Regions from separate parts of the Lentibacillus songyuanensis genome, predicted to be linked through region 3. Evidence: riboswitches for the same ligand, from Rfam matches in the RefSeq annotation. Region 3 holds a riboswitch; each other region holds the start of a gene.
What was found. A riboswitch is a leader RNA that binds a small molecule or an ion and turns the genes downstream of it on or off. The one in region 3 is predicted to bind thiamine pyrophosphate.
Positions count from the first base shown of each region.

Region 1: another riboswitch for thiamine pyrophosphate. It lies ahead of thiD (bifunctional hydroxymethylpyrimidine kinase/phosphomethylpyrimidine kinase); the one in region 3 lies ahead of tenI (thiazole tautomerase TenI).
Region 2: another riboswitch for thiamine pyrophosphate. It lies ahead of thiT (energy-coupled thiamine transporter ThiT); the one in region 3 lies ahead of tenI (thiazole tautomerase TenI).
Region 4: another riboswitch for thiamine pyrophosphate. It lies ahead of WMZ97_RS21170 (energy coupling factor transporter S component ThiW); the one in region 3 lies ahead of tenI (thiazole tautomerase TenI).

Region 1 is NZ_JBCLVH010000006.1:151,040-158,759, forward strand. It holds gene WMZ97_RS08475 (MerR family transcriptional regulator) at 63-800, shown strand; gene thiE (thiamine phosphate synthase) at 854-1,483, opposite strand; gene thiM (hydroxyethylthiazole kinase) at 1,518-2,294, opposite strand; gene thiD (bifunctional hydroxymethylpyrimidine kinase/phosphomethylpyrimidine kinase) at 2,291-3,115, opposite strand; TPP riboswitch at 3,246-3,357, opposite strand; gene WMZ97_RS08495 (MarR family winged helix-turn-helix transcriptional regulator) at 3,561-3,998, shown strand; gene WMZ97_RS08500 (DHA2 family efflux MFS transporter permease subunit) at 4,048-5,556, shown strand; gene WMZ97_RS08505 (MFS transporter) at 5,932-7,287, opposite strand; tRNA gene WMZ97_RS08510 (tRNA-Ala) at 7,512-7,584, opposite strand.
Region 2 is NZ_JBCLVH010000003.1:312,671-320,390, forward strand. It holds gene WMZ97_RS05525 (FecCD family ABC transporter permease) at 1-28, opposite strand, end outside; gene WMZ97_RS05530 (ABC transporter substrate-binding protein) at 21-995, opposite strand; cobalamin riboswitch at 1,439-1,621, opposite strand; gene thiT (energy-coupled thiamine transporter ThiT) at 1,768-2,364, opposite strand; TPP riboswitch at 2,471-2,571, opposite strand; gene WMZ97_RS05540 (glycine betaine uptake BCCT transporter) at 2,757-4,229, shown strand; gene WMZ97_RS05545 (CalY family protein) at 4,377-4,964, opposite strand; gene sipW (signal peptidase I SipW) at 5,077-5,637, opposite strand; gene WMZ97_RS05555 (prolipoprotein diacylglyceryl transferase) at 5,660-6,130, opposite strand; gene WMZ97_RS05560 (S8 family serine peptidase) at 6,207-7,720, opposite strand, start outside.
Region 3 is NZ_JBCLVH010000003.1:122,693-130,412, forward strand. It holds gene WMZ97_RS04675 (PTS galactitol transporter subunit IIC) at 1-236, opposite strand, end outside; gene WMZ97_RS04680 (thiazole biosynthesis adenylyltransferase ThiF) at 335-1,354, opposite strand; gene WMZ97_RS04685 (thiazole synthase) at 1,384-2,151, opposite strand; gene thiS (sulfur carrier protein ThiS) at 2,153-2,356, opposite strand; gene tenI (thiazole tautomerase TenI) at 2,353-3,012, opposite strand; TPP riboswitch at 3,194-3,302, opposite strand; gene xsc (sulfoacetaldehyde acetyltransferase) at 3,510-5,285, opposite strand; gene WMZ97_RS04705 (selenium metabolism-associated LysR family transcriptional regulator) at 5,321-6,259, opposite strand; gene WMZ97_RS04710 (aminotransferase) at 6,325-7,680, opposite strand.
Region 4 is NZ_JBCLVH010000039.1:638-8,357, forward strand. It holds gene WMZ97_RS21140 (DUF418 domain-containing protein) at 1-472, shown strand, start outside; gene gvpU (gas vesicle accessory protein GvpU) at 657-1,067, opposite strand; gene WMZ97_RS21150 (hypothetical protein) at 1,095-1,781, opposite strand; gene tenA (thiaminase II) at 2,002-2,688, opposite strand; partial or broken gene WMZ97_RS21160 (Lin0512 family protein) at 2,726-3,083, opposite strand; partial or broken gene WMZ97_RS21165 (bifunctional hydroxymethylpyrimidine kinase/phosphomethylpyrimidine kinase) at 3,104-3,313, opposite strand; partial or broken gene WMZ97_RS21170 (energy coupling factor transporter S component ThiW) at 3,351-3,479, opposite strand; TPP riboswitch at 3,571-3,687, opposite strand; gene bioB (biotin synthase BioB) at 3,872-4,915, opposite strand; gene WMZ97_RS21180 (biotin transporter BioY) at 4,938-5,534, opposite strand; partial or broken gene WMZ97_RS21185 (IS110 family transposase) at 5,912-7,148, shown strand.

The DNA of each region.
Region 1 (7,720 bases), on a different contig from region 3:
TATTGACTCTAACGTTACGTTAGGGATTATAGTAGTTATTGAAGGGAAGGTTACTGTTCATGATGAAAGTAAAAGAAGTAGCTGATCTAGTGGGTATTAGTGTGCGCACACTACATCATTATGATGAAATTGGGTTACTAACTCCGGAAGACACTACAGAATCAGGTTACCGCATTTATTCCAGCAAAGACCTGGATATGTTGCAGCAGATTTTGTTTTTCAAAGAACTGGGCTTCCCTTTGAAAAAGATCAAAGAAATTATCAACAGCTCATCATTTGACAGGGACGAGGCGCTAGCAGTGCAGCGGAATATGTTGCTCGAAAAACGCAGACGGCTTGATAACATGATTGGCTTGGTTGATAAGACAATACAGAACAGGAAAGGAGAGTTGGATATGACGGATAAAGAAAAATTTGCCGGTTTTGATTTTAGCCATAACCCATATGAGCAAGAGGCACGCGATCAATGGGGGGATCAGGCAGTGGATGAATCGAGTGCTAAGGTAAACAAGATGTCTAAGCATGAGCAGCAAGCATTGGCTGATAATTTTAATGCCTTGTATCGTGAACTGGCAGCCATTCGCCATGAGAATCCTGAATCGGATAAGGCACAGGCAGCCATTAAGAAATGGTATGATTACTTGAATCAAATCGGAAATTATTCATTGGCCGCGTTCAAAGGGCTTGGCCAAATGTATATAGCTGATGATCGTTTCAAGAAAAACATTGACCAATTTGGCGATGGATTGGCTGAATTTATGTGTGAAGCAATGGCTGTTTATGCGGATCAAAATGAATAAAGGTAAAAGTCAAAGCTGCTCCACGTATGGTGAGGAGCAGCTTTATTTAAAAATTATAGTCCCATAACAGCTTCTTTAATATTCTCGGCCTGTGTAATAGCGGAAATAACCGATACGCCATCCGCCCCAGAATCAATGACCGATGCTGCATTTTCCGTAGTAATCCCTCCGATGCCAACAATAGGTAGATTCGGGAATTTTTTGCTTAATGTTTGTATCCAAGGCAAACCGACTGGCTCTTTGGCATTTTCCTTTGATGTGGTCTGAAAAATAGGCCCGGCTCCAACATAATCCACGAAAGATATTGGACTTGATTGTACCTCATGATTGTTTGATACAGAGAGTCCAATGATTTTGTCAGGGAACTGTTCGCGTACACGCTCAACAGGTTGATCGTCCTGGCCAACGTGGATCCAGTCTGCATCAAGTGATTTCGCTAATTCGATGTCATCATTGACGATAAATGGAACATTGTAGTCTAAGCACAGGTGGCGGAATGTTAGTCCTAGGGTTAGCTTTTTGTTGCCTGTTAAGGATCCTTTTCCTTTTTCCCGGAACTGAAATGCAGTGATCCCAGCATCAAGTGCAGCCTTTAGCAAAGTAACTGGATCCTTACCCCTGCAATTTGGCGTTCCCATGATAAAATATTTCCTTAATTGTTGTCTTTGAAATGGAATGCTCATTGATCATGTACCTCCTATGTGCTGGTTTGGATATTTACTTTGAATGTTTTGCTAGCTGCTCAGCATCTAAAGAAAGTGCATCAATAAAATAAGGCAGAAAAGTCCCGGACCCAGAGACATTAGGATTAGTAGCAGCATATTCCGCGGCCAGTCCGTAAAATTCTACAGCCGTTTGGATCCGTTCCTCTAGTGGTTCGTTGGTTGTTAGACAAGCTGTTAAGATCGAGCCAAGCAGACAGCCTGCCCCTGTGACTTTTGTAAGAAACGGGTGTCCGGTTCGATTTTCTTTAAAATAATTTCCCGTACAGACGATATCTATTTTTCCAGTAACCACCACGGCTGTTTGATACATTTCCTGAGCTTTGGCAGCAACTTCAGCAATATTTCCTTCCCCAACAGCGTCTGGTCCCTTCGTCTCCCAAGGCACATGGACCAGATACGCAATCTCGCCGGCATTGCCTTTGATGATGGTGGGAGTTATTTCTTTTAAAATTTGTTTAATCGTCGTATCGCGAAAAGGCGTTGCTGCAATACCGACTGGGTCAAGCACGACCGGAATACCTTTTTCGTTGGCGGCTTTTCCCGCTTCAATCATTGCTGTAACTTCGGATGGTGTAATCGTACCAATGTTAATAAGTACTCCATCGGCATGCATTGCCATTTCCCGGGCTTCTTCTTTGGCCTTTGCCATGGCTGGGGTGGCGCCAAACGATAATAACCCATTGGCTGAAAAATTCATGACTACCTGGTTTGTCAAGTGATGAATAAGTGGGTTATTTTCCCGTACTTCATGTATAACTGTCTGATTCATTTGATTACCTCCTCTAACCGTGGCGCCCAATGATTCGTTGGACCACTGCCATGCCCTAATGCAAACGAATGTTGAATAGCAGCTGTTACATATTGCTTTGCGCTGTTAACAGCTTCGGGAAGTGGAATACCTTTGGCCAACAACGCAGTAATTGCAGCAGAATAGGTACAGCCTGTTCCATGGGTATTTTTTGTTTCAATACGTTCCGAACGGAAAGGATGTATTTTATTTCCATCGTATAAAAAGTCAATGGCATCTCCGGCTAAATGGCCGCCTTTTACAAGGGCTGCATCTACTCCATATTTCCTGACAATTTGCTCAGCAGCCTGTTTAAGATCATCCATTGTATGAATGGATTCGCCTAACAGGTATTCTGCTTCCGGTATATTAGGTGTTACTAACGTTGCCATGGGAAGCAGTTGCCTTCGTAAATAATCACGGGCATCTTCGTCAATTAATGCATCACCACTTGTCGCTACCATTACCGGATCCATTACATATGGAACATGGGTATTGGCGATTTTTTGTACGATGCATTCCATCATATCAACAGTAGCGATCATCCCCGTTTTAAACGCTTGAAATGGAATATCAGAAATGATAGCGTCCAGTTGTTTATCAATCATGTTAATTGGGATATGATGCACATCCTGAACGCCGGTTGTATTTTGGGCGACAATAGAAGTAATCACCGACATTCCATAGCATTTAAACTCCTGGAATGTTTTTAAATCTGCTTGAATGCCAGCACCACCTGAAGGATCTGTGCCGGCGATGGTTAGAGCACATGGTACTTGGTTTAGCGATTGTGAAAAAGTCATGTTTTTCCCTCCTATGTACCGTTTTAAATTAATATACTGATTTGATTCTCCGTCTCCTCCTTTCTGTATCATATAAAAAGACTAGATCCATGGTAATGGACCTAGCCTGTATCGGAAAAAAGTTTATTGTGATTTATCACAACTACTTCCCTCCGCTGGTATTAACCAGATCAGGTCCATAAGAGTCAGAAAGCAATCCGGCTTTCCTCTCAGCCCACATTTGGGCACCCCTAGTAGTAGAAATAAAGTGAATTCTTCCTATTGAATTTATCCTATCAAAGAATGGTTTGCTTGTCATCAATTACGCCGGAAATCCTGGATAAACTTTTAAATAAAAAAACGATTGACATCAGAAAATCAGGAGTGTATAATTTCATCTTGTTATCAAATGGTTTAGTAGTAAGATACTTTTCTAAAAGTTAGTTTAAAAAAGGGGGGAGACGTTTTGGAAAAGGATGATTTTCTTGAGTTGGAAGATGTTTTCCGGAAAATTACGAAGAAAATTCCTGAAGAGTGGAGAAGGCATACAAAGTCAAGCTTCTCCAGGACGGAAGCTCTTGTCCTTTATAAGTTATATTATAATGGCAAAATGCGTGCATCAGAACTAGCAACTATTCTTGCCATAACTACAGGCGGCTTGACTGGCTTGACAGATAAATTGGTTGAGGGTGGTTATGTGGAAAGAAATCGAACCCAACAAGATCGCCGGGTGGTTTATTTGTCCATTACGGATAAAGGGAAAGAAATGATCAAGACTATGTATGCGGCCCGAAAAGCGTTTATTGAGAAGTTGTTTCAGGGGATAACCACGGAAGAATTAATCCGTTTTAAGGACACCGCGTCAAAGTTGCTGCGTAATTTTGAGGATATCAAAATAGAATAGTTTTCATGTTGCACACGTATTATAAAGAAATAGGAGATGAGAAAGAAGTATGACTGAATCAGCAACAACTAATGTAACGAATATTAAAAAGGGGCCTATTCTTGCGGTTATTATTTTGGGCGCGTTTGTATCGCTTTTAAACCAAACATTGATGAATGTGGCTCTTCCTTCAATTATGGAGGATTTAGATATAGGAGAAAGCACCGCACAATGGATCACGACTGGGTTTATGTTGGTGAATGGTGTATTGATCCCGATTACTGCATTTTTAATGGAAAAGTTTTCAACCAGACAATTATTTATTACTGCGATTGGTTTATTTACTGTAGGTACACTCATTTGTGGAATAGCACCGGGATTTACTATTTTAATGGCTGGGCGGGTTATCCAAGCAATTGGTGCGGGAATTATTATGCCGTTATTAACAACGGTTGTCTTAGCCTTGTTTCCGGTTGAAAAACGTGGTGGAGCAATGGGGATTATTGGTATTGCAATTATCTTCGCCCCAGCTGTAGGACCAACGTTATCGGGATTTGTCGTTCAAAACTATTCATGGAGATTATTATTTTATATTATCTTGCCTATTGCCGTATTAACGACTATTTTGGCAATCATATTCTTGAAAAATGTTACCAAACAGACCTTTCCAAGTATCGATGTATTTGCAATTGTTCTGTCAACGATTGGATTTGGCGGTATTCTGTACGGGTTTAGTACTGCTGGCACGAACGGTTGGGACAGTCTAACAGTGATCATTGGCCTGATCGTTGGATTCGTAGGCCTTGCTTTGTTCGTTTGGCGTGAATTAGTTGTCGAAGTCCCAATGCTGGATTTTAGGGTGTTCAAAAGTGGGATCTTTTCGCTTACTACAGTTATTAATGTAGCAATCACGGTTGCAATGTTTGCGCCAATGCTTTTGATCCCGTTATATTTACAGAACATCCTGGATATCACACCGATGAATTCGGGTCTAATGCTGATGCCAGGCGCAATCGTAATGGGAATTATGTCGCCGATCACTGGTAAAGTATTTGATAAGATTGGTGCACGGCCACTAGCAATATTCGGATTAGCCATTACGGTAGTAACAACATATTTGTTCACGGATTTGACCGATACAACGAGTTATATGTATCTCATCGTCATTTATACGATCCGGATGTTTGGTATGTCGATGATTATGATGCCAATTATGACCGCTGGGCTTAACCAACTGCCACAACGGCTGCATCCACATGGCACAGCAATGGTGAATACGGTTCGTGCTGTAGCAGGTGCAATTGGTACTGCGTTCCTTGTAACAGTTATGACGAATCAGGCAAAAGGCAGTATTAAGGATATTATTATAAAAAACCATTTCGATCCACAGAACCAGCAAGACATGCTGCATGCTGCTAATCTTGCACAAGTTCATGGGATCAATGATGCGTTTATGGTATCGACCGTATTTGCTGTTGTAGGTTTAATTCTGTCGTTCTTCATCAAACGTGGCAGAACAACACAAGAAGAAGAACCAGAATTACCTCGAAAACAAGAACTAGAACCAGAAAGAGGATAAAGTGAAACTGCATTCAGTGAGGGGTTCGACGCACAGGACGTGATGGTTTTAGCCTGCCTTTCTTCCCTTACTGAATAGAGGCGCAAAGGCTAAGTTCTCAGGTATCCTGCTGCAACGCTTTGTGAGCTGCATCGTGCAGGCTGAGAACAGAACCGGACCTTTGTTATGCTTATTTTTTAGTTTCACCTCGAAATCCTGAAGTTGGGGTCTTACTGCCTGTTAAGCATGAGATAAATGGAAGGGGACAGCCTTCCACCACATTAATACATCAATGTGGTGGAAGACTGTCCCCCTTTTTTTAAAAAGATAAGTATAAAAAATTAGGCTCCATTTTACTCATTCCAAAATAGGCCATGTCCGGCTCCAGCGCCTTTCTTACACCCCGGTACGTAAACGGTTATTTTTAGGAAGGCGCAGTGCTAATACAATAACTAATACACAGAAAATGAGACTGATCATCGCTACCAGATGAAGGTGCTGAATATCTAAATGACTGTTAAAAGCAATACCAAGCAAGCACGATGAAAGAATGGATCCAAGATAGCGGCTGGTTTGAAATAGTCCGGAAGCTGAACCGGTTTCCTCAGGTGTTACCTGTTCATAAAGTGCCGTTTGCATGGAAATGTTATTAAACCCATTACTCATGCCGAGAATCGACATAATTACCAAAAACCAGATCAGGGATGAATCTTCTCGAAATGTTAGCAAAAGGGCGGTCCCAATTAATAAAAGCACAGCACCAGTAACAAGCGGCAGTTTGGATCCAAACCGGTCAATCATCTGTCCCGCAATCGGTGCGACAATCACACTAAAGCCTGCCAATGCCAGCATGATTAATCCCGTATGCTCCTCGCTGTACCCTTGAACTTGCTGCAAAAAGGTTGGAAATCCAAAGAAATAACAATAATAGATCAAATTGATACTGGTAAATTGCGCATAAACCATGGTTACATTAGAATTCTGTTTTAACGATGCCAGATCAATAAATGGCTCCTGTTGTCTGTTTTCCCAAAAATAAAAGCCGCCGGCAGCTAGTAAGAAGATAATCAATGCAGACCAGTGGATATTATTTTCAAGTGAAAGCAGGAATAAGATTAAGCCGATCATCGTTATTGTAAATAGGGCAATTCCAACAAAATCAATACGACGTAATTCAATCTTTCCTTGTCCTTTTGACGGCAAAATAAAAATGGCCATAACAAAGGATAGAATGATGAATGGAAAATTAATCAGAAATATTGATTGCCAATCCCATGATGCGATCAGGAACCCGCCAATGGAAGGACCGAACGCAGCAGATGTGGACGCAAAAATAGACAATGTTGCTAATGCTTTTCCTTGTCCTTTGGTTATATTTGTCCGAACCATACTCATTCCGCTTGGAAATAAGGTAGAACTGCCAATAGCTTGAAGAGCGCGACATCCTAGGAGGAAAGGGTAATTTGGTGAGAAAGGTGCCAGCATCGATGCACCAGCAACTAAAATTAACCCAGTTAGGAATAGCCGCTTAGGTCCAAACATATCGCTTAATTTCCCCATCACCGGCTGGGCAGCTGCGCTAGCCAGGTAAAATATCGAAATCAGCCAGGAAGCATCAGCAAAAGTCAGGGAATATACATGCTGCAGGCGTGTTAATGCAACAGAGATCATTGATGAATTCAATGGATTAAGTAGTGTCCCAAGTCCGATTGTTAGCACAAGCAGCCAAGGTTTATGTGTTGTCTTTGTCATACGGATCACCTTTTCATTCGTCTCTATTATCATTCCGGATAACTTTAATGATATGCGAAAGGGAAAGAAGTCGAAAATATTTTGCTCAAAAGGTAAAGATGAGAGTGCGTTTTAATTGATTTTTCTAAACGACAGAAAGACCGCCATCTTTTAGTAGACGGCGGTCTTTCTGTCATGAATTAGCAGGTGTAAAGCTTCAGCTAATCGAGGTTTCGATGTATAGATGGAGCATGCGGGGCTCGAACCCGCGACCTCTTGCATGCCATGCAAGCACTCTCCCAGCTGAGCTAATGCCCCAAAAGGAGAAAATCAATCACGTCACCTATTCTACCTTCTTTCGGATTTTTTTTCAAGTGAAAGTTCCTGAAATACTCCATAATGTAGAAAGTACTGTCCATAAGAGGAAAAATAAACTGATGGCTAAGAAATGTCT
Region 2 (7,720 bases), 190 kb from region 3:
ATCCATATGCTGCGATCCGCTTAGTCATCGAAAACTTCTGGATAAATGACTTTTCCAAGTTCCTCAACACCATTAACCAATCGTGGACCTGGACGACTGACAAGGTCTTCATTAATATCAAAAATTTGTTTGTTTTTTACCGCCTTAACATCTTCCCAGCCACTACGTTTCGCGACCTCAGCTACAGGATCTTCTACATAGGAACCATACGTCGTAATAATCACATCCGGATTACTGGTAATTGCTTGTTCTTCATTAATCTTCACCCAACCATCCTGATCGCCAGTTGCGTTTTCTGCATGAATAATCGATAACAATTCATCCATAAATGTATTTTTTCCCGGTGTATATATATCCGGTGACGGTGAGATTTCCACGTAGACCTTTTTTTGTTCATCCTGACCGATAGCCTTTGCCTTGTCTTCAAGAGCTGTCAGTTTCTCTTTCATATCGCCAACTATCTGCTTCGCTTTATCTTGGGCTCCTGTTGCCTGACCGATTAAAGAAATCGCATCGTAAACCTCGTCAAAATTAGTACCACTGGCAACGACCACCACCGGAATACCTGCTTCGTTAATCTGTTTTAGTGCTTTCTCGTCATTGCTTTGATCGGCAAGGACTAATTGTGGATCAAGTGATAGGATTTTTTCAACATTTAATTCCATCCCGCCAACCTTTTCTTTCTCCGCTGCCTCTTTTGGATAATCATCGTGATCCGATACACCGACGATTTGATCACCCAGACCTAAAGCATAGGCAATTTCCGTATCGCTTGGTATAACCGATACAATTCGTTCTGGTTCTTCCTCAATAGTTACATTATCCCCATTCCCATCCGTAACCGTTACCGGGAAACTTGCTTCGTCTGTCTGTTCTGTTTTGGTATTGTCTGTTTTATCTTTACTTTTGTCAGCGTTATCTTCTGAATTTCCACAACCGGCTAATATGCCGATGAATAGAATAGCAGAAAATAAAAGCAAATAAATCTTTTTCAATGATCATTCCTCCTAGTTGTTTTTCACGGTGAGGGCAAAGGCTAAAAGCGCCCGGTTAGCGACGTATTGACTGCGCCCTGCCAAGCAAGGTGGTTCAGTGTTGCCGCACAAAGCGGCGGTTTTAACCGAACTTCCCCTGCTCCGATGTTGACTTATCGTACGGAGACGGGTGTTGGCCACTACAGCTTTCGCGCTGGAGCCGGACGGAGGGCTACAGGATGTAGGTCAGTTCAGCGTTGCGACAAGACGTCGCGATCTTAGCTGAACTTCCCCTCTGCCATCCATTTATTCACAGGCATAAAAATTTACAATTTTCTAGCCAACGAAAAAACACCCTTCTATTATGAAAGGTGCTGACGTTAACCATAGTGGTTGATCACCGGTTTCGTTACAAAACGGCAGGATCCGCCAAGCTAACACACCCTTCCTATCCGCGTAGGTTCGTGGGATTTCAGAATCAGGCAGTCTCCTGGCTCATGGTTCTTGTTACCCGTTCCCTTCCCATACATGTCCATGTACAGTGGTTCGCAAGGCAACAACCATTTACAGTGGCGGGACCGCGTCGGCTTCACACCGAACTTCCATTTTAAGTCAAATAGCTAGACACCTGAATCTGTTACACAGTATTCATTTTCCACTCTAGTATACACCATCTGGATTCCAGCGAATAGAAAAATGTCGAAAAACAAATAATCTCATCAAATACTTCTTTGAACGAGCTGAAACAAATAAAAACAGCCAAGTATTTGTATCATGCTTGGCTGTTTTTCATCTAACTTGCTCTGTGTTGTTCGTTCAGACGTTTAGCACTTGTAACGATCTGTCCTGCTTTCGAAATAATCAATCCTAAAACGATCGCACAGGCAATCGATACAGCCAGATACGTGATCCCATTCATAACAAGTGAATACACATATGGTGACTGACCCGCTTCAATGGCATATTTCTTGAAAAAAATCACCCCGGCAACAAAATGCCAGAAATATCGAGCGGCACCGCCAGCAAATACAGCAATGGTCATCCAGGTCAGTGCACGCCCCTTATAATTCTTCAATAAGTTACCTTTCACTTGCTTACTAAACAAACCGGCAAATCCAATACACGCAAACGCAATAAAATACTCAATAAATGCTTGCGTCGGTGTTAAAATCCATGCCTCGCCCAGTGCTATCTGCAGCAGTCCCCAAAGAAACCCTGACGAGGCAGCTGCGGCAAAACCCCAGCGGAAGGCTACAATAAAAATGGGTACCATTGCAAAAGAAATCGAAATGGATGGTCCAAAGTGTAATGACGGCAATAAGTCGAGCACCATAGCAAATGCAGCGAATATCGCCACTTCAATCATTGTTTGCAAGCCAAGTTTTCGCATATTAAAAAATGCCTCCTCCTGAACGAACCAAAAGGGAGACATAAGTGAATGAAATGTGCATGCTAAAGATACAGGAATTCTTGTAAACCAGTATCATTACCAATAAGTATTTTAATCACCACATCCCTACGCTAGTACTAACTAACAGGTTCAAAGGGTCAGAACTCATTGGTTCGCTCTCAGCCTTACGCTCCCCTTGTGGTACGTTGTCATATTAAATTACCCTTATCATATCACAAGTTGGTTGCTCATGCATCTTTTTATTTATTGAAGATTCTAATTGATGATAATACAATTGCGGTTCATTTATTTGGTTCCATCTATGTTACGTTGCACTGTGGCTAAGACTTTGTTATTGTTATTGTTATGTCAAAAACTTCTCAGGGGGGAACATGAAGAGAGTCTCGAAAGTATTTTATATAACATTAGTTTTAGTAGCCTTGGCCGTCATATTTGGCGCTGCCTTTCCATCTCAATTTGAAAAAATAACTGGAAACATTAAGGGGTTTGTTGCGACATCATTTGGCTGGTATTACATGCTGCTGATGTCGGTCATGATTATTATTGCCATTATTATTGCGATCAGTCCATACGGAAAAATTCGACTTGGCAAGGACCATGAACGGCCCGATTTTTCTACACCGACATGGATTGCCATGTTGTTCTCAGCAGGAATGGGCATTGGCCTGGTTTTTTATGGCGCTGCTGAACCATTATTTAATTATGCGCTCGATCCCGCATCAGAAGAACCGGGAACAGGAGCTGCTTTTAAGGAAGGGCTTGCTTATAGTTATTTTCATTGGGGCGTCCATATTTGGGCTATGTATGGAATTGTCGCACTGTCATTAGCGTATTTTCAATTCCGCAAAGAAGAACCAGGGTTGATTTCGGCAACATTAAAGCCGATATTCGGGGAGAAAATGAACGGCCCGCTCGGTGTTCTGATCGATGTATTGGCAGTGTTTGCAACCGTGTTCGGCGTCGCGACGTCGCTTGGTTTTGGGGCAGCGCAAATTAATGCAGGGCTTTCACATTTGTTTGGAATAAGCGTTGGCTTTACCTCCCAATTTATAATTATTGCGGTGGTGACAGTACTCTTTATTATTTCGGCATGGTCCGGATTAAGTAAAGGGATAAAATATTTATCGAATACGAATATGGTGCTTGCCGTCCTGTTACTCATTGTCGTCCTAATCGTCGGTCCTACATTACTTATACTGGATATGTTCACCGACACGTTCGGGAAGTATATGCAGCATATTGTGGAGATGAGCTTTCGTACTGCACCACTCGCGGATGACAACCGGGCCTGGCATGATAATTGGACCATTTTCTTTTGGGCATGGTGGATTGCCTGGGCTCCTTTTGTAGGAATGTTTATTGCTCGAGTTTCTCGAGGAAGAACGATCAGGCAGTTTTTGTTAGGTGTGATGGTCATTCCAACACTGTTTATATCGATATGGTTTGCTGCATTTGGTACAACAGCAGGCGATGTACAAAATAGTGGTGTTGACCTGACCCAATACACTACCGAGCTTGTTTTATTTAATATGTTTGACCAAATGCCGTTATCGTTCATCCTTTCCATTATTGCGATTTTGCTAATTGGCTCATTCTTTATCACATCGGCTGATTCAGCGACATTTGTTTTAGGTATGCAGTCAACGAAGGGTTCATTGACACCGCCAAATAACGTCAAAATCATTTGGGGTGTGGCGCAATCCTCTGTCGCATTGATTTTGCTATATGTCGGTGGGTTAACGGCGGTGCAAAATACCATCATTATAGCGGCTCTACCATTCTCCTTTGTCATGATTTTAATGGTATTTGCCTTATTTAAGGCATTGAATAAAGAAATATCTTGATAAAAATGCAGCTTGTATCCGGTCTTTTGAAAAATTAAAGATATGGTGTGCAAATATAGTAGATCCTTGGTTTCATTAAAGACAGAAAAACCACCCGGACCTGCCTTTACCACAAAGCAAGTCCGGGTGGTCACTTTCGCAAACCGCTTATTTGTCATCACCAGCGGTTTGTTTGGCATTGAATGTCCATTCCAGGTTTAATGAATCTCCTTGAAATTGATTTTGATCCTCGTCATTGTCAATGAAGTTAAATTTAACCACTAAATCATCAGAAGAATCTGCTTCCAGACCTTTTTCACCAAGAAATTCAGCGAACACTTCATTATTAACTGCTTCCGGTGACATATCTTTCAATTCAGCCAATGTAGTTTGGTAAATTACTTCATTTAGCTGATCAGCATTATATAAAAATTCCACTTCAATATTTTTACCGAAGTCATCGGTATTATCGCCTTTTGCATCAATCACACTATAATCAGTCTCCAATAAAACTTGATCAATATCCAATGACCCATTATTTTGCAATTCAAAATCGCGGATAACGGAATCTCCAGGTTGCAGACCATCCACATCAATCACTGTTGTGGGGTTAACCGATAAATCGAGTGTTCCAGCTGCAAATGTATTATTGGATGTTTCACTGGAACTAAAATACGCATAAGTACCCCCGCCAATTAACGTAACACCTAATATTGCCGACATAACTCCCATTCCTAGCTGTTTCTTAATACCCATTAATTATTTTCCCCCTTCACTTTCATCTATCATTTTTTTACTTTTCATCGATCAGCTGTGACATCTGGCTTTTCATTTTCGACACTCTGATCTCAGAAAGCACACGTCAAATCTACTTCACGTCTATTTCCTTTTTCGGCTGATCAATATATCGGAGAGCTCGCCAGATAGTTACAATGGAATACATAACAAGACAAATTCCCGGCAATACCAACAGCAGGGCAGCACCCTCACTGGAATTGGTAAAATTCATGACATACCCAAGATATGGCACCGTAAAACCAGTATACATTCCGATAATCTGATCCTGTGCCACCGCTTCCATATCCGGGGCGTTATTTGCATCCCCTTTTGTAACATAAGATTGTGCTTTCTTGTCGACCTCCACGATACGGTGCGTAACAATCATATTATCGTCTGTTGTAAATGTAATCACATCATTTTTATGAAATTGCTGTCCTTGATTGGCATCTTTGATTGCAATAATCGATCCTGTCTGGATATCGGGCTCCATGGATCCAGACAAGACTGTCTTGATTTGATAGCCAAACAGACTTGCTTCACCACCAGATGCCCTTATTGAGACAACCGTGAACAACAATAGTAATAGCACTGCAAATAATAGAAACGTAATAAGATTGCTTATCACCTTCCAGATTCGTTTCCCGTTCATAAGCCTTCACTCCGATCCAATCTTAGGATGCTGAACCCGTCTTTCCGCTGGCATCTTGTTCGGGTGATTCAGTGGAGGATGGAGGTGCATCTTCTTTGCTTGATTTTACCACTGCTGAATCAGCCGTTTGCTCTTCCTGCTTACCCTTTTCCTCGTTTGATGATGTTTCATCAGGCAAAGGATTGACCCCATCAACTTTCTCGTTTTGCTTGTCGTGGCCAGACGCCTGTTTCTGCTCCGATTTATCCGTATCTGAGGTTTGCGTCTCCTGATTGTCTGGCTTCTTCGTATCTGTTGGTTCTTCCTGTTCCTCCCCCGCAAAATGATCTGCCATCGTAAGCTTCTCATTGACCGATGCGGAATCGGTAAAATATGCAGTCGTTGGCGTGGCCATGAGGGAGATAGTGAGAAATGTCAGATAACCAATTATAAGCGGAAACATCACATACCTTTTTAAAAGAAGCTGTTTCCATGCTCGGAGAAAACATCGCATCCGTATCCTCCTTTATATGCCTCCCACCATGACAATAGCAGCTTTGTCACGGTGGAAGTAATTCTCTACAGGACATCTACTGCCATTGCTTCAGCAGGTTATCGGCATGTTTCTTTAATGTTGCTGCTGCGTCATCTGCAATCTGGCCATTGTTCTGATAGAAATCCAGTAATTGTTTAAAGCTCTTCATATGTTTGATCGCTTTCGCTGTTTTTCCAGTGTCTTGATAATGACCAATCGATGTCAACTGCGTATTTAGTAATCTAACAGTGTCAGAACTGGTAATAGCACCCGATTTCCCGTATTGGTCGACAAGATCTTTCATCCCGGTGATACTTGACTCGGTATTACCCGCTTCCTTATCGACAACGATCGTTTTCGTCGTCTCATGTCCACCAAGATCGACTACCTTAAATTCAAACTCATTCTTGCCATCTTTCAGGTCTAATTCAATGTCTTTAATTGTTTTCTCAAAACCATTCATTCCATATGGCTCTGACTGATCATGCTTGTACACTTCATTTCCATTTACATACACACGGATATCATCAAAGTTATCGGTAACGGTTGCATCGACTTTTATTTTATCAGCATCCGTTTTTTGATCTGCTTTGACATCGATTTTTGCCTTTTCGGTATCGACAAAATATCTTCGGCCAATTTCCGCTTCATTCCCAGCGTTATCTACCGCCTTAATATGATGGAAGAAGTACCCATCTTTATCGTGTTTAACCGTTACCGAGAACTCATACCGGTCTTTTTCTTTATTATACGTAACGTTTGCTTTTTCTCCGTCAACCGTCACTTCTTTGATACCTGATTTGTCTGTTGCATATCCGGAAAATTCTACTTCTCGTGATGTTTCCACACCAAGGAATTCTGGTGTTTTCACGTGCAAGTCTGGCATTGTTGTATCATCTGATTTCGTCAGTTCCTTTTTGCTTTCGTTACCAGCATAATCGACTGCTTTAACGGTTAACGTTTGTTCTGGACTTAATTTTTTCGTTAATGTATGCTCGGTTTCTCCGTTTACATATGGCTTGTCCAAAACTGACTTCCCGTCTACAAGCACATCCCAATAAGCCAGGCCGCTTCCATCCTTACTATCCTTTGCATCAACAGTTATCCTTTGCTTATCTTGATCAAAATCTGCTGTTAATTCAGGTGCTGTTGTATCAAGAATGACTGGAATTTCAAGCGATTGCCAGTTTGCATCTTTAAAATCAATCACGGACTCGACCTGCAGATAATATTTTCCTTCAGGTGCAGTTTTACCATCGATTTTGCCATCCCATTTTCTGGCAGAGGACAAGGAATACATCGGTGCTTGTCCATCATCATAATAGTTCTTGGCAACGTCTGATTCCGTTCGAATGGTGCGTACTTTTTTCTTGTTCTCATCTAATACGTTGAATTTGACTTCTTTCGCATTCCTTAAGAAAGATAAGATGACTAACGCATCATCCTGTACGTTGTCTCCGTTTGGTGAAAAAGCGATTTTATCTGGGTCAATCTCCCCGGTTTTCAGATCTTCCCCAAGAAAATCAAATTCCTCGTTTCCATCCTCATCTTTACCACTGGAGGTTGCGG
Region 3 (7,720 bases):
ATATCAATCGTATGTAATTCCAATCCGAAATGGTCTACCATTGCCTGTGCAGCCGGTCCAAGACTATCCGTTAACAGATCAATAACCAAATTTAATCCAATAAAACCAATTCCCACTGTTAATCCTGATCGACAAGCTTTCCCTACCTTCGTTCCTAGTATAAGGGCAAAGATGAAAACGATAATCGGAAGCATCACACTAGCGCCAAGATCAACAAACCATTGCAAAACAGCCACAAAGCATCCCTCTTATTACGGTGAATTTAAATTTCTCCCAACTCACTCTGTTTACACAAGCTATGAAAGTCACCATTTCTCATTATCTGTCATGACCTCTACCCAAAATAACGATAATAAAGTGTCTTTGCTTTTGTTTTATCATTTGTTCCATGAACAAGCGTACGGCCATCTTGGAACATGACAAGACGTTGATCGTCAATCGTAAACGAAAGAAGAAATGGGTTTTGTTCCACTTTCCCACCCTTTCCGGCAAGCATCTCGGCAATCGCTGGCAAATTACGCTTTTGTCCTTTGGCAGGTCGGATTTGCACCGTATCTCTTCCGCAAAGCACCGCCGTTTTTGTTTGATTTTCATAAGCGAGAAAAGGATATGTTGGGTTTTTCCCACAAGATGAACAAGTTGCCTTTTTCATCGTTGACACATCGATTGATGAATGATGATTGCGCCATAGATCAAAAGAAACCAACTTTTTCCTGAGTACATCCCAGTTCTCCGTAAGTATTTTAAATGCTTCTACTGTCTGCTGCACAACAATCATTCCGACAGCAGGGCTGATAATTCCCGCCGTATCACAGGTTAAACCACCAATTGGAACATCCTCCATTAAACAGTGAAGACAAGGTGTTTCCTTTGGGATAATAGTAAAGCTTATACCATAGCTGCCCACACATGACCCATAAATCCATGGAATTTGATATTTTTGCGCAACATCATTGATAATCATACGGATGTCAAAGTTGTCAGTCGCATCAATCAATAGATCGACATCTTCAATAAGTTGTTCCATATCAGGTGGGGTAATATCTAAAATATGTGATTCAATGGTCACCTCTGAATTGATTTGTTGAAGCCGTTTTTTCGCCGCAACCGCCTTAGGTATCCGATCTTTCGCATCTTCTTCCACATAAAGTTGTTGTCGCTGTAAATTATTCCACTCCACATAATCGCGATCAACAAGGCTTACTTTCCCAACACCTGCACGAACAAGCGATTCTGCATTTCCTGTTCCCAGCGCACCGGCACCAATGATAAGCACATGTTTTCCCGCCATTTTTTGTTGGCCCTCTTCACCAATTGACTTAAATAACGTTTGTCTGGAATATCGATTATTCATCCGTTCATCTGCTCCTTTATGTTGGCTATTTAACCAACACTAATCCCTTCCATTGGACTGCTTGCGGTGGCAGTTCGTTTTTTCGGAATACGACCTGCTTTATATCCCAAGCGTCCTGCTTCTACTGCCTGCTTCATCGCTTTTGCCATTTTGACCGGATCTTTAGCAGCTGAAACCGCGGTATTTAGTAGAATCGCATCCGCACCAAGTTCCATCGCATAAGCCGCATCAGTCGGCGAGCCAATTCCGGCATCAACAATTACTGGAACGTTTGTCTGTTCAACGATAAACCTTATATTAACCGGGTTGATAATTCCTTGTCCTGATCCAATTGGTGATGCACCTGGCATAATCGCATGTGCGCCAAGTTCTTCCAGCCTTTTGGCAAGTACCACATCATCAGACGTATATGGTAAAACAGTGAATCCCTCTTTCAACAACTCTTCTGTTGCTTTTAAGGTCTCGACTGGATCTGGCAGCAAGGTTTTGTCACAACCAATGACCTCTATTTTGATCATGTCACATAATCCTGATGCTCTTGCAAGCTTGGCATGTCGTACAGCTTCTTTAGCTGACTTGGCACCAGCCGTGTTTGGCAAGAGACTATATTTCGCTAAATCTAGTTTTTCCAGGAAATTGGGCTGGTTTGGCTCATAAATATTCATCCGGCGAACGGTAAACGTTAAAATTTCAGTTTCTGAGACCTCAACCGCTGCCTTTTGAATGTCAAAATTCGGGTATTTTCCTGTACCTAATAACAATCTTGAGTTAAATTGTTTATTTCCAATGGTCAGCATTTCAACCGCCTCCTACAAATTGAACTAATTCTATTTTGTCTCCATCTGATAATGTGGTGCCGTCGTGATCATGTTTTTCTAAAATGTGCTTGTTATGTTCAACAATAACGATGGGATTTTTCACTTGGATATAGTCAAGTAAGTGGGTAATGGTAACAACCGTAGATGGTACAGTCATATGTTCACCATTCACACGTAAATTCACGGGATCACCTCCTGTGGTTGCATGGCTTTACGATAATCCATAACCGCTTGCACCGGATCATCAGCCAAAAAAACGCCTGACATAACAGCAATTCCACTCGCACCAGCTGCCAACGTTTCACGTGTATTTCCCGGAGTAATTCCTCCGATAGCGATGACAGGAAGCGCTACTTGCTGGGTCAGTTTTCGCAAGTTATCTAATCCTCTTGGTATCATTCCCTTTTTTGAGTTCGTGTGATGAATATGTCCGTAAAGAAGATAATCACCTCCTTTTTTTTCGATCATTAATGCTTCACTAAGAGAATGAACCGAACAACCCACTTTCAATGATGGAAAAGACACCGTTACCATTGAGGCATTAATACTATGGTGGGCAAGCTGTACACCACCAACCCCTTTGACTTGTGCAATATCAACCCGGTCATTGATGATGATTTTTTCAAAAGGCACGCCCCGATCGGTTAAAGCTTCAATTACCTGGATCAACTCGGCAGCCGTCCACTTTCTTTCACGAAGATGAATCGCATCAACAGCTTTATGAATCATTGTGACTATTTGAACCAGGGTTTTAGCTGTTTGTTGTCCTGTGGAAATAACATGTAATTCTTTGTTGGTGGATATCACACGCTTGTTTTTCAAAGTTTTGTTGCACTTCATGAACCTCTACCCTTTCAACTGAAGCGTATTTTTCACAAATAAAAAACCACTTTCATGATGCCAACGCATCTGAAAGTGGTTTTTTCATTATGTTTAGAACACCAGTGATTGTGTTCTTGATCAATCATGGTTAAATGTAAGAAATAGACACTATTTAATAGTGTTCCATTCCTTAAACATTCGTTCTATCATATCACTTCCCTACGCTGACATTACTCAGTTCAGGTTCTAAGAGTCTTAAAGTTCCTACTTTAATCTCAGCCTTTTTAAAGGCACCCCTAGTGGCTATTTATTTAATTTTACTTTCATTTGTATGGTACCCATCTATGAACCATTTGTCAATAAATTTTATAAAGTGAAACTTCATTCGGTGAGAGTTTTCGACGAACAGGACGTTCTAGTGCAGGCGTCGCCACAGGACGTGGCGTTCCTAGCCTGCCTTTCCTCCCCCACTGAACAGATTTGGATCTTTACGGGCAGTTGACTCCCACTCTATTTTATTTCTTCCACTCGTTATAATCCAAATGCTTATACTTATCCAACAAACGAATTGGCATGTGTAACGCATCTTTTCTAAATGGCGGGGCCAATTGTGTTCCATCCACGTAGATGTTTAAAACGGCAGGCTTTCTTTGTTGCAATACTTCTTTTACAATCGGTCCAATATCTTCTGCCTTATCAATCGTATAGCCAAGCGCACCCATCGATTTTGCTACTTCAGCAAAGTCAGGGCCTTCAATGTTTGATCCGACATAACGATCATCATAGTAATCAACCTGGTTTTTCTTCTCTGCTGCCCATGACCTGTTGTTAAATACACAAGCAATAACTGGGATGTTCTGCTCGACCGCGGTGCTAACTTCATGTAAACTCATGCCCCATGCACCGTCACCAACAATCGCGACAACAGGTGCATCCGGCTCAGCCAGTTGCGCGCCAATTGCTGCTGGATAGGAAAAACCAGTATTACCAAAAGTCAGTGCCGCAATATGCCGACGTGTTTGATTAAATTTCAAATACGCATTAGCTGTTGATGATACGTTACCAATATCAGACGAAATGATCGTATTCTCTGGAAGTACTTTGGTCAATTCCAATAGTGCCCGCCTTGGATTTATCGGATTGCCGTCTTCCATTGCCAGATCAACTAATTCCTGATCCCATTCTTCTTTTAACTTACTAACTTCCGTCAAACGTTGTGAATTCTTTGCCGGAGATGGCGTTGCTGATTGGAGCTGGCGATAGATTTCGTCACTGGCTGCCTTAGCATCACCGATAATTCCGACCTCAACTGGATGTGTACGCCCAATCTGACGCGGATTGATATCGACTTGAATGATCTTGGCATTTTTTGGGAAATAATCAATATCATAGCATGGCAACGTGCCAAATTGGGATAGACGTGTACCAATGGCCAGAACAACATCCGCCTGTTTTAATGTATGCATGGCAGCTTTTGATCCCATATAACCAATTGGACCAACAGCAAGCGGATGATCTGCCGGAAACGCATCATTATGCATGTATGCACATGCTGCAGGTGCTGTCAGATGTTCGGCTAGTTTAACAACCGAATCAACACCGTCTGCATCAACCGAACCGCGGCCGGAAATAATCACCGGGTTTTTCGCATCTTTTAGTAACGCAACAGCCCGTTCAATAGCGGTTGGGTCACCATAGCCCCGTTTGTCTGCACGGTATTGATTTGGTTCAAGAATATAATCCTCCATCTCTCCATAAAACAAGTCGCGTGGGATATCATACAAAACTGGACCCCGTTCGGCATACGCAATTCGAAAAGCTGTTCGCAAACAATCAGCTACACGATTCTTATGTGTGACACGTACTGTCTCCTTTGTAATATCTTCAAATATGGACACCTGATTCGCTTCCTGGAAACCATCCAATCCAATGGATCCTGTTCCTGCCGACGGGGATATTACGACCATTGGGCTATGCGCCTGATTGGCCGCGGCTACGGAGGTTACCATATTTGTAATCCCCGGGCCATTTTGACCAACGATCACACCAGCCGTGCCAGTAACACGTTCATATGCATCTGCCATGTGACCAGCGCTTTGTTCATGACGAACCGGGATAAAACGGATTCCAGCTGTCGGGAAAAGATCAAGCATATCCATAAAGGCGGAGCCAACGATTCCATAAACCTCTTTGACATTTTCTTTCACCAATGTTTCGACAATTGCCTCACTCGGTGTCATCTTTACTTTTGGATTTGTTGCCTTTTTCACTTCTGCTTGTTGATTTACCATTTTAATTCCTCCTTCAAAAAATCTTCAATTTATTATCAACAATTACTTGTTGGCAGTGGGATTAACTTACCGACTTCTTTTTCCTGAATAATGTCTTGAAGTTCTTTGATAAACAGCTCGGTTGTCGTTTTCAAAACATGGTCTTTTCGAAATGCGATATAAAAATATCGATAGAATGCAATATTTTTTACTTGATATGTCCTCAATAATTTTAACTTTTGCTCTTTTTTTATCGCACTTTTGGAAACAAACGAGACTCCCAAACCGGATTCAACTGCTGCTTTAATTGCCTCGGTGCTACCCAATTCCATCACCACATTCAAATTATCCAACGTTAGCCCAGCCTGCTGAAGATACTGATCCACAACAGCCCGTGTTCCAGACCCCCGCTCGCGAATAATTAATGGTACTGTTTTTAACTTTTCTAATGGAATTTGTAATTCATTTCCGGAAAAATAATCTGGTCTTGCAATTAAGACAAGTTCATCCTCTAAAATAGGATCACTTACAATTTGCTGATCTTCCATTGGTGTTTCGATTAGACCTATATCAATGACCTGGTCTTTTATATTTTCAACAATACTTTGCGAATTGGCGATCTCCACACGCATTGGCACAAGTGGGAATGTATCTTTAAACCGTTTTAAGAATTCCGGGAGTATATATTCACCAATCGTTAGGCTGCAGCCCACCCGCAAATCACCATTTACTGTACTTTCCATTTGTGAAATTTCTTTTTGAGCTGAGTCGCTTAAATGTACAATCTCTTTGGCAAATTTCAATAAAATGTTTGCCGACGGTGTCATTGCCACCTTTTTGGTTGTCCGTTCGAACAGTTTAGTATTCAATTCCTCTTCTAATGCTTTTATCTGTGATGTGATCGTTGGTTGGGTAACATACAACTTTTTAGCAGCCTCTGAAAAACTCTTCTTTTCGGCAACGGCAATAAACGTCTTTAATCGTTCATAATTCAAATTGATTACCTTCCCATCTATCTTCTATTTCCCCGTTTATAGTCAGGTAAATAGAAGATCACAATCTAGATACTGCGAATGACAGACGAAACGGTATCCACAATAAAATCCAAATCCTCTTCTGTACTAGATAAAGGAGGTGCAATAATAATGACATTGTTTTGCCCTGGGATGGTATCGCCATTTTTCCCAATAATCAGACCCTTTTGTTTACACTTTCCTACGATTTCACCCATTGTTGCCTCATCAATTGGCGTTTTCGACTGTTTATCCGTAACCATTTCAATCCCTAGCAGAAATCCTTTTTGCCTAACTTCACCAACATTTTCATGATCTTGCAACGCGTGCAGCTTTCCTAGTTTGGTTTCGCCTAGTTTTTGTACACGTTCCACGATGTTTTCCCGCTCAATAATCTCAATGTTTTTTAGTGCAACCGCGCACGCTGCTGGGTGACCACCGTATGTGGATACATGACGGAAATGTTTATCGTTACCTGCCTGTTTGAACGCATCATAAATTTCCGATTTAACGGCGGTTGCCCCTAATGGTAAGTAGCCACTAGTCAATCCTTTAGCCATGGTCACCATATCCGGCTGTACACCTTCTGCATGCATGAAGCCAAACATTTTTCCTGTTCTGCCATAACCGGCAACGACCTCATCCATAATTAAAAGTACATTATGCTTTTTACATATCTCAGCAACACACTGGATATATTTTGGTGATGGGACAAGGACTCCTCCTCCAGAAATAAACGGTTCCATGATAACTGCTGCTACCGATTCTTCTCCTTCCCAATGAATCATTTCTTCCAGCATTTGCGCTGCTTTCAAATCTGATTCCTCGGGACTTCCTTCAAAAACAGAACGATAGCTATACGGTGGATAAACATGCAAAAACCCTGGTGCACTCGGGTCATATTTCATCCGCCGATTGGCCTGTGCCGTTGCACTTAGGGCACCAAGTGTTGATCCATGATATGCCCGGTAACGCGAAATAAATTTATATTTTCCCGGATTACCGGTTTGATCATGGTATTGCCGGGCAATTTTAAATGCCGTCTCATTTGCTTCAGAACCACTGTTCGAGAAAAATATCTGATAATCTGCTCCCAATAGTTGGCTGACTTTTCCGGCTAATTCAACAGCAGGCGGATGGTTCATGGTTAATGGAAAATAGCTTAATTTCTTCATTTGTTCTGCAGCTGCATCAGCAATCTCTTCCCGGCCGTAGCCAAGATTCAAGCACCATAACCCTGATACACCATCAAGATATTCCTTACCGGTTTGATCTTTAAACCACGATCCTTTTCCTGATACGGCCATCATATCCTGAGCATCCGGGTTGTACTTATGCATGGCATTCCATAAGTGTGATGTGGTTTGCTCTGCAGCAGAATTTTCTTCAACTTCCGTTTTCATATTAATGCCTCCATTCAAAAATAGTAGATACATATTCTTT
Region 4 (7,720 bases), on a different contig from region 3:
AAATGGTCAAATCAATTTAGCCGGTGCCATCGCCGCTCCGTTTGTAAGTGCGTTCTATGTGTCTACTTTAACGCTCTTGCTCCAGCATAATACGATACAAAAGTTATTAACACCTCTTAAATATGTTGGAAGAATGGCGTTTACTAACTATCTCGTTCAAACGGCCCTCATCTTAACAGCTAGTAGTCTATTCCATTTAAAAGGCGATGTACATCAAACAACATTAATGAACATTGCCATCGTAGTTTTAATGATCCAAATGATATACAGCATCATTTGGTTTCAATTTTTTAAGATCGGCCCCATGGAATTTATATGGAGAATAGCAACGTACAAAAAGCTGCCCAATCGTTATAAACGCGTGCTCAGCATTCAAAAGCACTCTAAAAACACGAAAAGAACAGACCCAGAAGAATCGGATATGAAATCCTACCACGATTGTTATCGATTACTTTTACTTTATAAACAATGACTTTGTGATCTGCATGGTGCAGGACTGAACTGAAACGAACTTTGTCATGCAGTTGCCTCCTGCTAATTTATTTTGATTTCTCCAAACTTGAAGCGGAAGTTTTACTGTCGTTAAAAGATTGGTATTAAAGAGGTTAGACATTATAATGTTACTGCCTAACCTCTACATATCTCCCAATTATCCGTCATGATTTTTTGTTATTGCTGCTGTTTTTCGGTTCAGAGATCTTTCCTAAAAAGAAACTGTCTACTTCGCTTAGTTTTCCTCGCCAAAGGATATCGCCTTTAGACGGAGTTGGCTTGGCATCACCACAATAGATCTTTGTCTTCTTTAAGTGGATAAAATGTGCCTCCCCTTCGCTGTTGGAATCAGCTGACTCACTTGTCTTACTGAGCTTCTCACCAAGTTCTTGTGCTACTTCATTGCCATCTGCAAACGATTCACTTAAATTCTCAAAGTAATCTTTCGCAGAAATCATGGTTCCTGTGACAATGGCTCCGTTAACGAGCAGGGAAATGTCTAACTCAAAGCCATGATTGTTTGCTGCTTTTACAAAAGTTTCCAGTATATTATCTTTTACGACGGCTTCACTCATTGTCCTCTCTCCTTTCACCAATTACTTCTATGCAGAAGCAGAGGTATCATCATCGCTTGATAACCCTGTATCTTCTTCATCCTCATCCGCTTTTCCCTTTTTTTGTGTTTTTTTCTTTCGTGACTTTTCTGAATCGCTTTTCTTGGAACTTTGCTCCCCATTATTATTTTTTTTATTTGCATTCTTTTTAGATCCATCTTTTTTTGATTTCGCTTCTTTATCTGTATCCGCTTCGGAATCATCTTCTGGATCTTCTCCTGTGGCTTTACTTTCATCATCGCTATCATCGTTGATCTCAAGAATTTTGTCTAATTTCTCCTCAAGATGATGCAGCCGATCTTGCAACACATCATTCTCTTCTTTTATTTTTTGATAATCTCCCTTGTGTTCTCCCATTTCTGTCTCTTCGCTATCTTCATTGCTTTCATCTTGTTCCTCGTCTTCATTGACATAATCTTCTTCATCATGATTTTTTTGCAATAGATTCGATGTGGAAGACTTCAAATTTTGAAAGGCCTGATTTGATTTTTCCATCCCCACATTTTTGAGATGGTCAAGTTTATCTTTCGTTACTGTCTTAAGATTTGCACTTTGGGACTTTAACGCTTCTTTGCCGACTTTAGAAAGGCTCGGTTTATCCCAACCGTAAAAGCGAATGACCGGTGGAATTTTCCCCTCACTATGCCAGTTTAATAATGTTTCATCAATGGCCATATTCGTTGCCGCATCATGAAAACCACTGTTTAAAAAGCCCCATATTTCTTTCAAATTGTCACCCCTTAAAATACCGTAATATAATTTATCGTATCATTAAGTAATTGGAATAAATACCCTTTTAACAAAAAGACATTTATGGAAGAGAGTTGGACGGCGTCTAATAAGCAACCAGCCTATTAATAGGTTGGTGACTATTCATTATATGATTAATTGAAAGTTATATATTTGTTGCTTGTTTCTGTTCCGAAGGCCACGTTTCAAATGTATAGGCCATTTCCCAGAAGGCAAGTTCATATTCTTTGGCCGTCACAAACTGAGCCTTAATTTTCTCTTTTTCTGTCTTGCTCGCTTTAGCTGCTAGATCATCTAGTAAGTCAATCATTTCACGAGTAGATTCTTGGAACCAGTTACTTGCATACATCTGAATCCAATTGTAATAAATCTCCACCTCGGGTTTAGCATCCTGATTTTCCAGACCAATGTCGGCGTATAACCAGTAGCATGGAAGCATCGATGCAACTATTTGCGCCAAACTGCCGGATAATGCGGCCCGATACATGTGAGATGTATAGGCATAAGCCGTTGGTGCCGGCTTAAAGTGGTTTATATCGTCATCTGTGATATTGAGAATTCTGGCGTGTCCCTTATGAACAGTAATTTCTGCTTCAGCCGTGTTTTGGGCTTTTTTGGCTAAAGATGCAGCTTGGCCAAAATCATTCGCATGAGCAGCTGCAAATGCATGGATTTTTCCATAATGCTTCAAATAATAGATATCTTGCATAATATAATTTTTAAATGTTTCCAATGGTAAGTCACCTTTGACAATACCCTGAACAAACCGATGATTCATACTGTACGTCCAGCTTTGTTTAGTTTCAGCTTTCAAAGATTCCGAAAAACGCATTGCTATGTCCTCCTTAAATTTATTGAAAGTTGTCTACTTAGTAGCCTACTTCCACTGCAGCATTCACTATATACATAAAATCTTTTTATCTCGCTGACCTTCTAGGAAAATGTCACTTGTCGTTGCCATACCGCCTGTTACAACTTCAATCGTGACCTGACCATATGGAATCAACTCTTTGATTTTATCGGGTTCCTATTGTTCCAAGTGTTGGGGAATCGCAAGCTTAACATTGACCTTCATATTGTTTAAATCGCCATCGGGTAGCATACTGCGAATACTGGGCATTGAATTATAATGAATGGCATCCTTTACAGCCCGAGATGCCGCCACATTAACATCTTGGCCATGTACATCAAGACCGGTACCAGTTCTATAAAAATAATTTTTTCCATATTGTTATTCCTTCGTTAACTTCAATAATTGAATCAAGTTGAACCTCAATCATGGAAACTGGCATATGGTGAACATCCCTGACGCCAGTTGTGTTTTGAGCAACAACTGATGTAATCACAGACATTCCATAGTTTTTTAGCTCTTGAAGTATTTTTAAATCGGCCTGAATTCCTGCTCCTCCTGTTGGATCCGTGCCAGAAATTGTTAACGCCGTTGGTATTGGTTGTATTGTAATTCCTTCTTTTTTGCTACGATAAACCAACCAATATTACATTCAAGGTGTGTTGCGCAGGATAAGCTTTTGCAACACCTGCCGGAAACCATATGAACTGTGACCCTAGTAATCCGATAGCGACAAAGACGGCCATAGTTGCCAGTAGGCGTGTGCGGTTCATTTCATGCTCCTTTCATTCCTACAAGGGGAAAATGAAAAAAGCCAGATCCAATAATTGGACCTAGCTTGAAATAGCTCTGATTTTGAAACATTGTCATGTCAGACTACTTCCCTACGCTGGTATTAACCAGATCAGGTCCGTAAGAGTCGGAAAGTTTCTAACGCCTTTCCTCTCAGCCCACGTTTTTTGGGCACCCCTAGTAGTGTTTATTTTAATTTCCGCATTTAGTATAGCACAACAATGATAATTTGTACAAATTTAAAAAAACTTTTGAATAATCCTCTTTCTTGCCAACGAGAGTCAAGACTTCTAGATATATTAATTTAATTTAAAGCCTAACAAAGACGATCAGTCCAAAAACATTAGGTTATCACGAGAGGGGCACCGATATGCTAATTTTTGTTTGGTGATAAAAACTTCGCAGTTTTCGCAGCAATCTCTTCATCTAAAACATTCGCTTCATCATATACAAAATCTGGTTCAAAACCAAGGTCACGAAGCATCTGATGGTCTTTCGTATCTTCCTGGCCAAGAGTTGTCAAATAATCACCGATAAAAATTGAATTCGCTGCATACAAACCTAGTGGCTGAAGACTTTTTAAATTAATCTCTCTGCCACCCGAAATACGTATCTCTTTTGTCGGATTAACATAGCGAAACATGGCAAGCACCTTCAAACAATATATCGGACTTAGTTCATCGGTGCCTTCCAGCATGGTTCCATCAATTGCATGCAGGAAATTTACTGGTATAGAATCTGCATCCAATTCTTTTAATGCCATGGCCATTTGCACGACGTCCTCCTTTGTTTCCTTCATTCCAACAATAACACCGGAACATGGTGACATACCCGCCCGTTTTGCCTCATTCACAGTACGAACCCGATCCTGGTACGTATGACTTGTCGTGATCGCATCATGATGATTTTCTGAAGTATTGATATTATGATTGTACCGGCTGACACCGGCAGTTTTAAGCCTATTAGCCTGTTCAGGTTTCAATATGCCAAGACAAGCACAGATTTTCAGATTGTATTTGGTTTTGATTTCTTCGACTGCCTCAGCTACATGATTCAATTCCCGATCAGTCGGTCCTTTGCCGCTCGCCACAATACAGTAAGTACCGGAGCGCATCTGCTGTGCCTTCTCTGCACCTTTTATAATCGAATTCTTGTCCAGCATCCGATACTTTTCAATTGATGCACTAGAATCTCTTGACTGTGCGCAATAACCGCAGTTTTCCGAACAGTTTCCGGATTTCGTATTAATAATCATGTTCAGTTTCACTTTGTTTCCATAATAATGTTTACGAATCTGATATGCACCGTTTAACAATTGCAAAATATCCTCATCAGGGCATTTCAGCATGCCAATTGCCTCTTCATCTGTCAGTTGATATCCGGCCAAAACACCTTTTGCCAGTTTACTGTATTCCATGTATGCATCTCCTTCCTGAAATCTACGCTGCATCCTCTTTTTGAAAACGCTGAACCCCGATACCTGATTTTCTGAGCCTAAACGCGAAAAGTCCTGCACCAATTGAAAGAATAATATCTTTCGGTAATGGCACCATCATCCATGCCCACGCCAGTCCGTATGTGAAACCTTCCGGCGCATCAAACCAGAAAAGATACGCCGCATACATCCAGTTAGTCCCAAAAACATAATTAATTGCCATACCAATCAGTGCTGCAGTTATGTACATTGGCAGACTCCGCTTCTTTTCAACCAGTTTCCCAGCAACATAAGCTACTATAATAAAAGACAAAATGAAACCAAACGTTGGCGAAAATAGGACTGCAGTTCCACCTTTGAACTGTGCAAATATCGGCGCTCCTACAAGCCCCAGCATCATGTAAACAAACATGGAAAATGCTCCAAGTCTGCTGCCCAGCACTATACCTGCCAGCACCGCAAAAAATGTCTGTAACGTTATCGGTACACCACCAACAACCATAAATGGTGCAATTGATGTGATATTTGCACCAATTGCCGTCATCGCCACGAACACGCTGGCTGTAGTAATACTAAGTGCCGACCAATTTGTTTTTTTCATAATCATCACCCCTCGTATATTATATTTAGGCGTTCTATTCAGCCTATAAATTACTAGAAAAAACTGCTTTAAGAAATCAATAACTTGGACGCTCTAAGATATTCCTAGATAATGGTCTTAGGATCATTTGGGACAATTCTTTCACTCCTTGTGGCTTTCCACATTAGAAAGACTGTTTCCCAGTGTACGTGTCGATCTTCATACACGCAGGCTGTACACCTTGATGTTCGAACCCAGATGGTAGTAGCTCTGGGGCGGCTTTCGATACAAGGTTAGTACTCATACACGAGGCTGCTGATCAGCGTCCACACTAGGGATATCTCAGAGCGTCCAAGAAACAAGTTCCAATGATTCTAAATTGAAGGGAGGAATACCCCATGAAATTATTTGTCGGATTAGATGTGAGTTCATTTGATATCAAAGTTTGTTTTTTAGATGGCGAAGGAGAGAAACTTAATTCCTTCACTATTGAGAATGACCTTCCGGGTGCAACACGGCTTAGAGACATTATTCTTGATACAGCCAAAGGTCAATCGGTTGATGTGCTGCGAATCGGGCTTGAATCCACCAGTGTTTACAGCTTTCATCCATCTATGTTTTTACACAATGATGAATTTATGCGTGGTCTGGGGGCGAAGGTATTCGTTATGAACCCCAAGCAGATTGCCAATTTCAAAAAAAAGCTATAGCGACATGGACAAGACCGATGAGATTGATGCGTTTATCATCGCTGACTACCTTCGTTTCGGTCGTTTGCCCATGTCCATTGTGAAAGAGGAGCAGTACGTTGCCCTGCAACAATTAACGCGCTCCAGATATCAGCTGGTGCGGCAGGTTACGCAGGAAAAGCAACGATTTCTACAACACCTTAGTTTCAAGTGCAACACATTTACCGAAGAAGTTGAGTCATCTGTCTTTGGTAAAGCCATGATGGATCTGTTTCTTGAACAATACGGCCTGGAAGAGCTGGCACAAATGGAACTGGAAGAATTAGCCGCTTATCTTCGCTTCAAGGGTAAAAATCGTTTTGAAGACCCAGAACAAGTGGCTAAATCCATTCAAAAAGCTGTTCGTTCTTCCTACCGCCTGGACAAGGTGATGGAAGACTCAATTGATACCATCCTGGCTACGTCCATTACAGTCATTCAGACGTTTCAAAGGCAGGTCAAGGAAATTGACAAATCCATTACACGCATTATGGCCGGATTACAGCAGACCCTTCAAACCGTTCCCGGTTTGGGCCCGGTATTTACGGCTGGCATCATTGCAGAAATTGGCCAAATTGAGCGTTTTAAAGATGAAACCAAAATTGCCAAATATACTGGTTTGTACTGGCGTAAGAAACAGTCAGGTCGATTTACAGCAGAGGACACTTCCTTGTCGCGAAACGGGAATCAATACTTGAGATATTATCTGGTTGAAGCCGCCAACTCGATAAGAAGGCGAGTTCCCGAATACAGCGCCTATTACACGAAAAAGTATAGGGAAGTACCGAAACACCAACATAAAAGAGCACTCGCCCTAACCGCAAGAAAATTAGTGCGTTTGGTTGATGCGCTACTACGCAAAAACCAAATCTACGCGCCAAGAGGAGCGTCGATATATGAAGCATAAATAGCTTCTACATCCTTTGAATTGGTTTCCAGTAATTGCCATTTATTTACTGGTCTAGTTTCCTATTGCCTTTTTTAAGCAATTCGCACCTTGATAACTAAATATTTATTTGTTTTCTACTTGACATCTTACCGCAGGTCTTTTTTATATTGTCAACATATAATAATATTGGTTGACAATCGGAATATAAAGAATATCATAAACTCTTATAAAATAGAAGACCTTTTTTAAAAAAATAGAAACTCTCGTGTTTTGAAGGATTTCTAAGCTCTCAAGTCGAGGGTTGGGAAAAACAAATACTGGACTTTAACCCTATAGTGCTTCCGAAGTTGTAAATCATCAGACGGGAAACTATTATATCCCCCATCACCGAGAATACTTTACAAGAATCATTAGGTTCACCGGCAAGCAGCTTTATCCCATTTATGTAAATCCTTATTCTCCAAAAAGGTTGCGAAACCTATATAAGGCCACTGTATATGAGAATTAAGCCTTCCGAGTCTAAAGTTTTTATTATTCTTATTAATTTTACCCTAGTAAATTTGATTGCTTCTTTGTCTAATTTAGTCGCT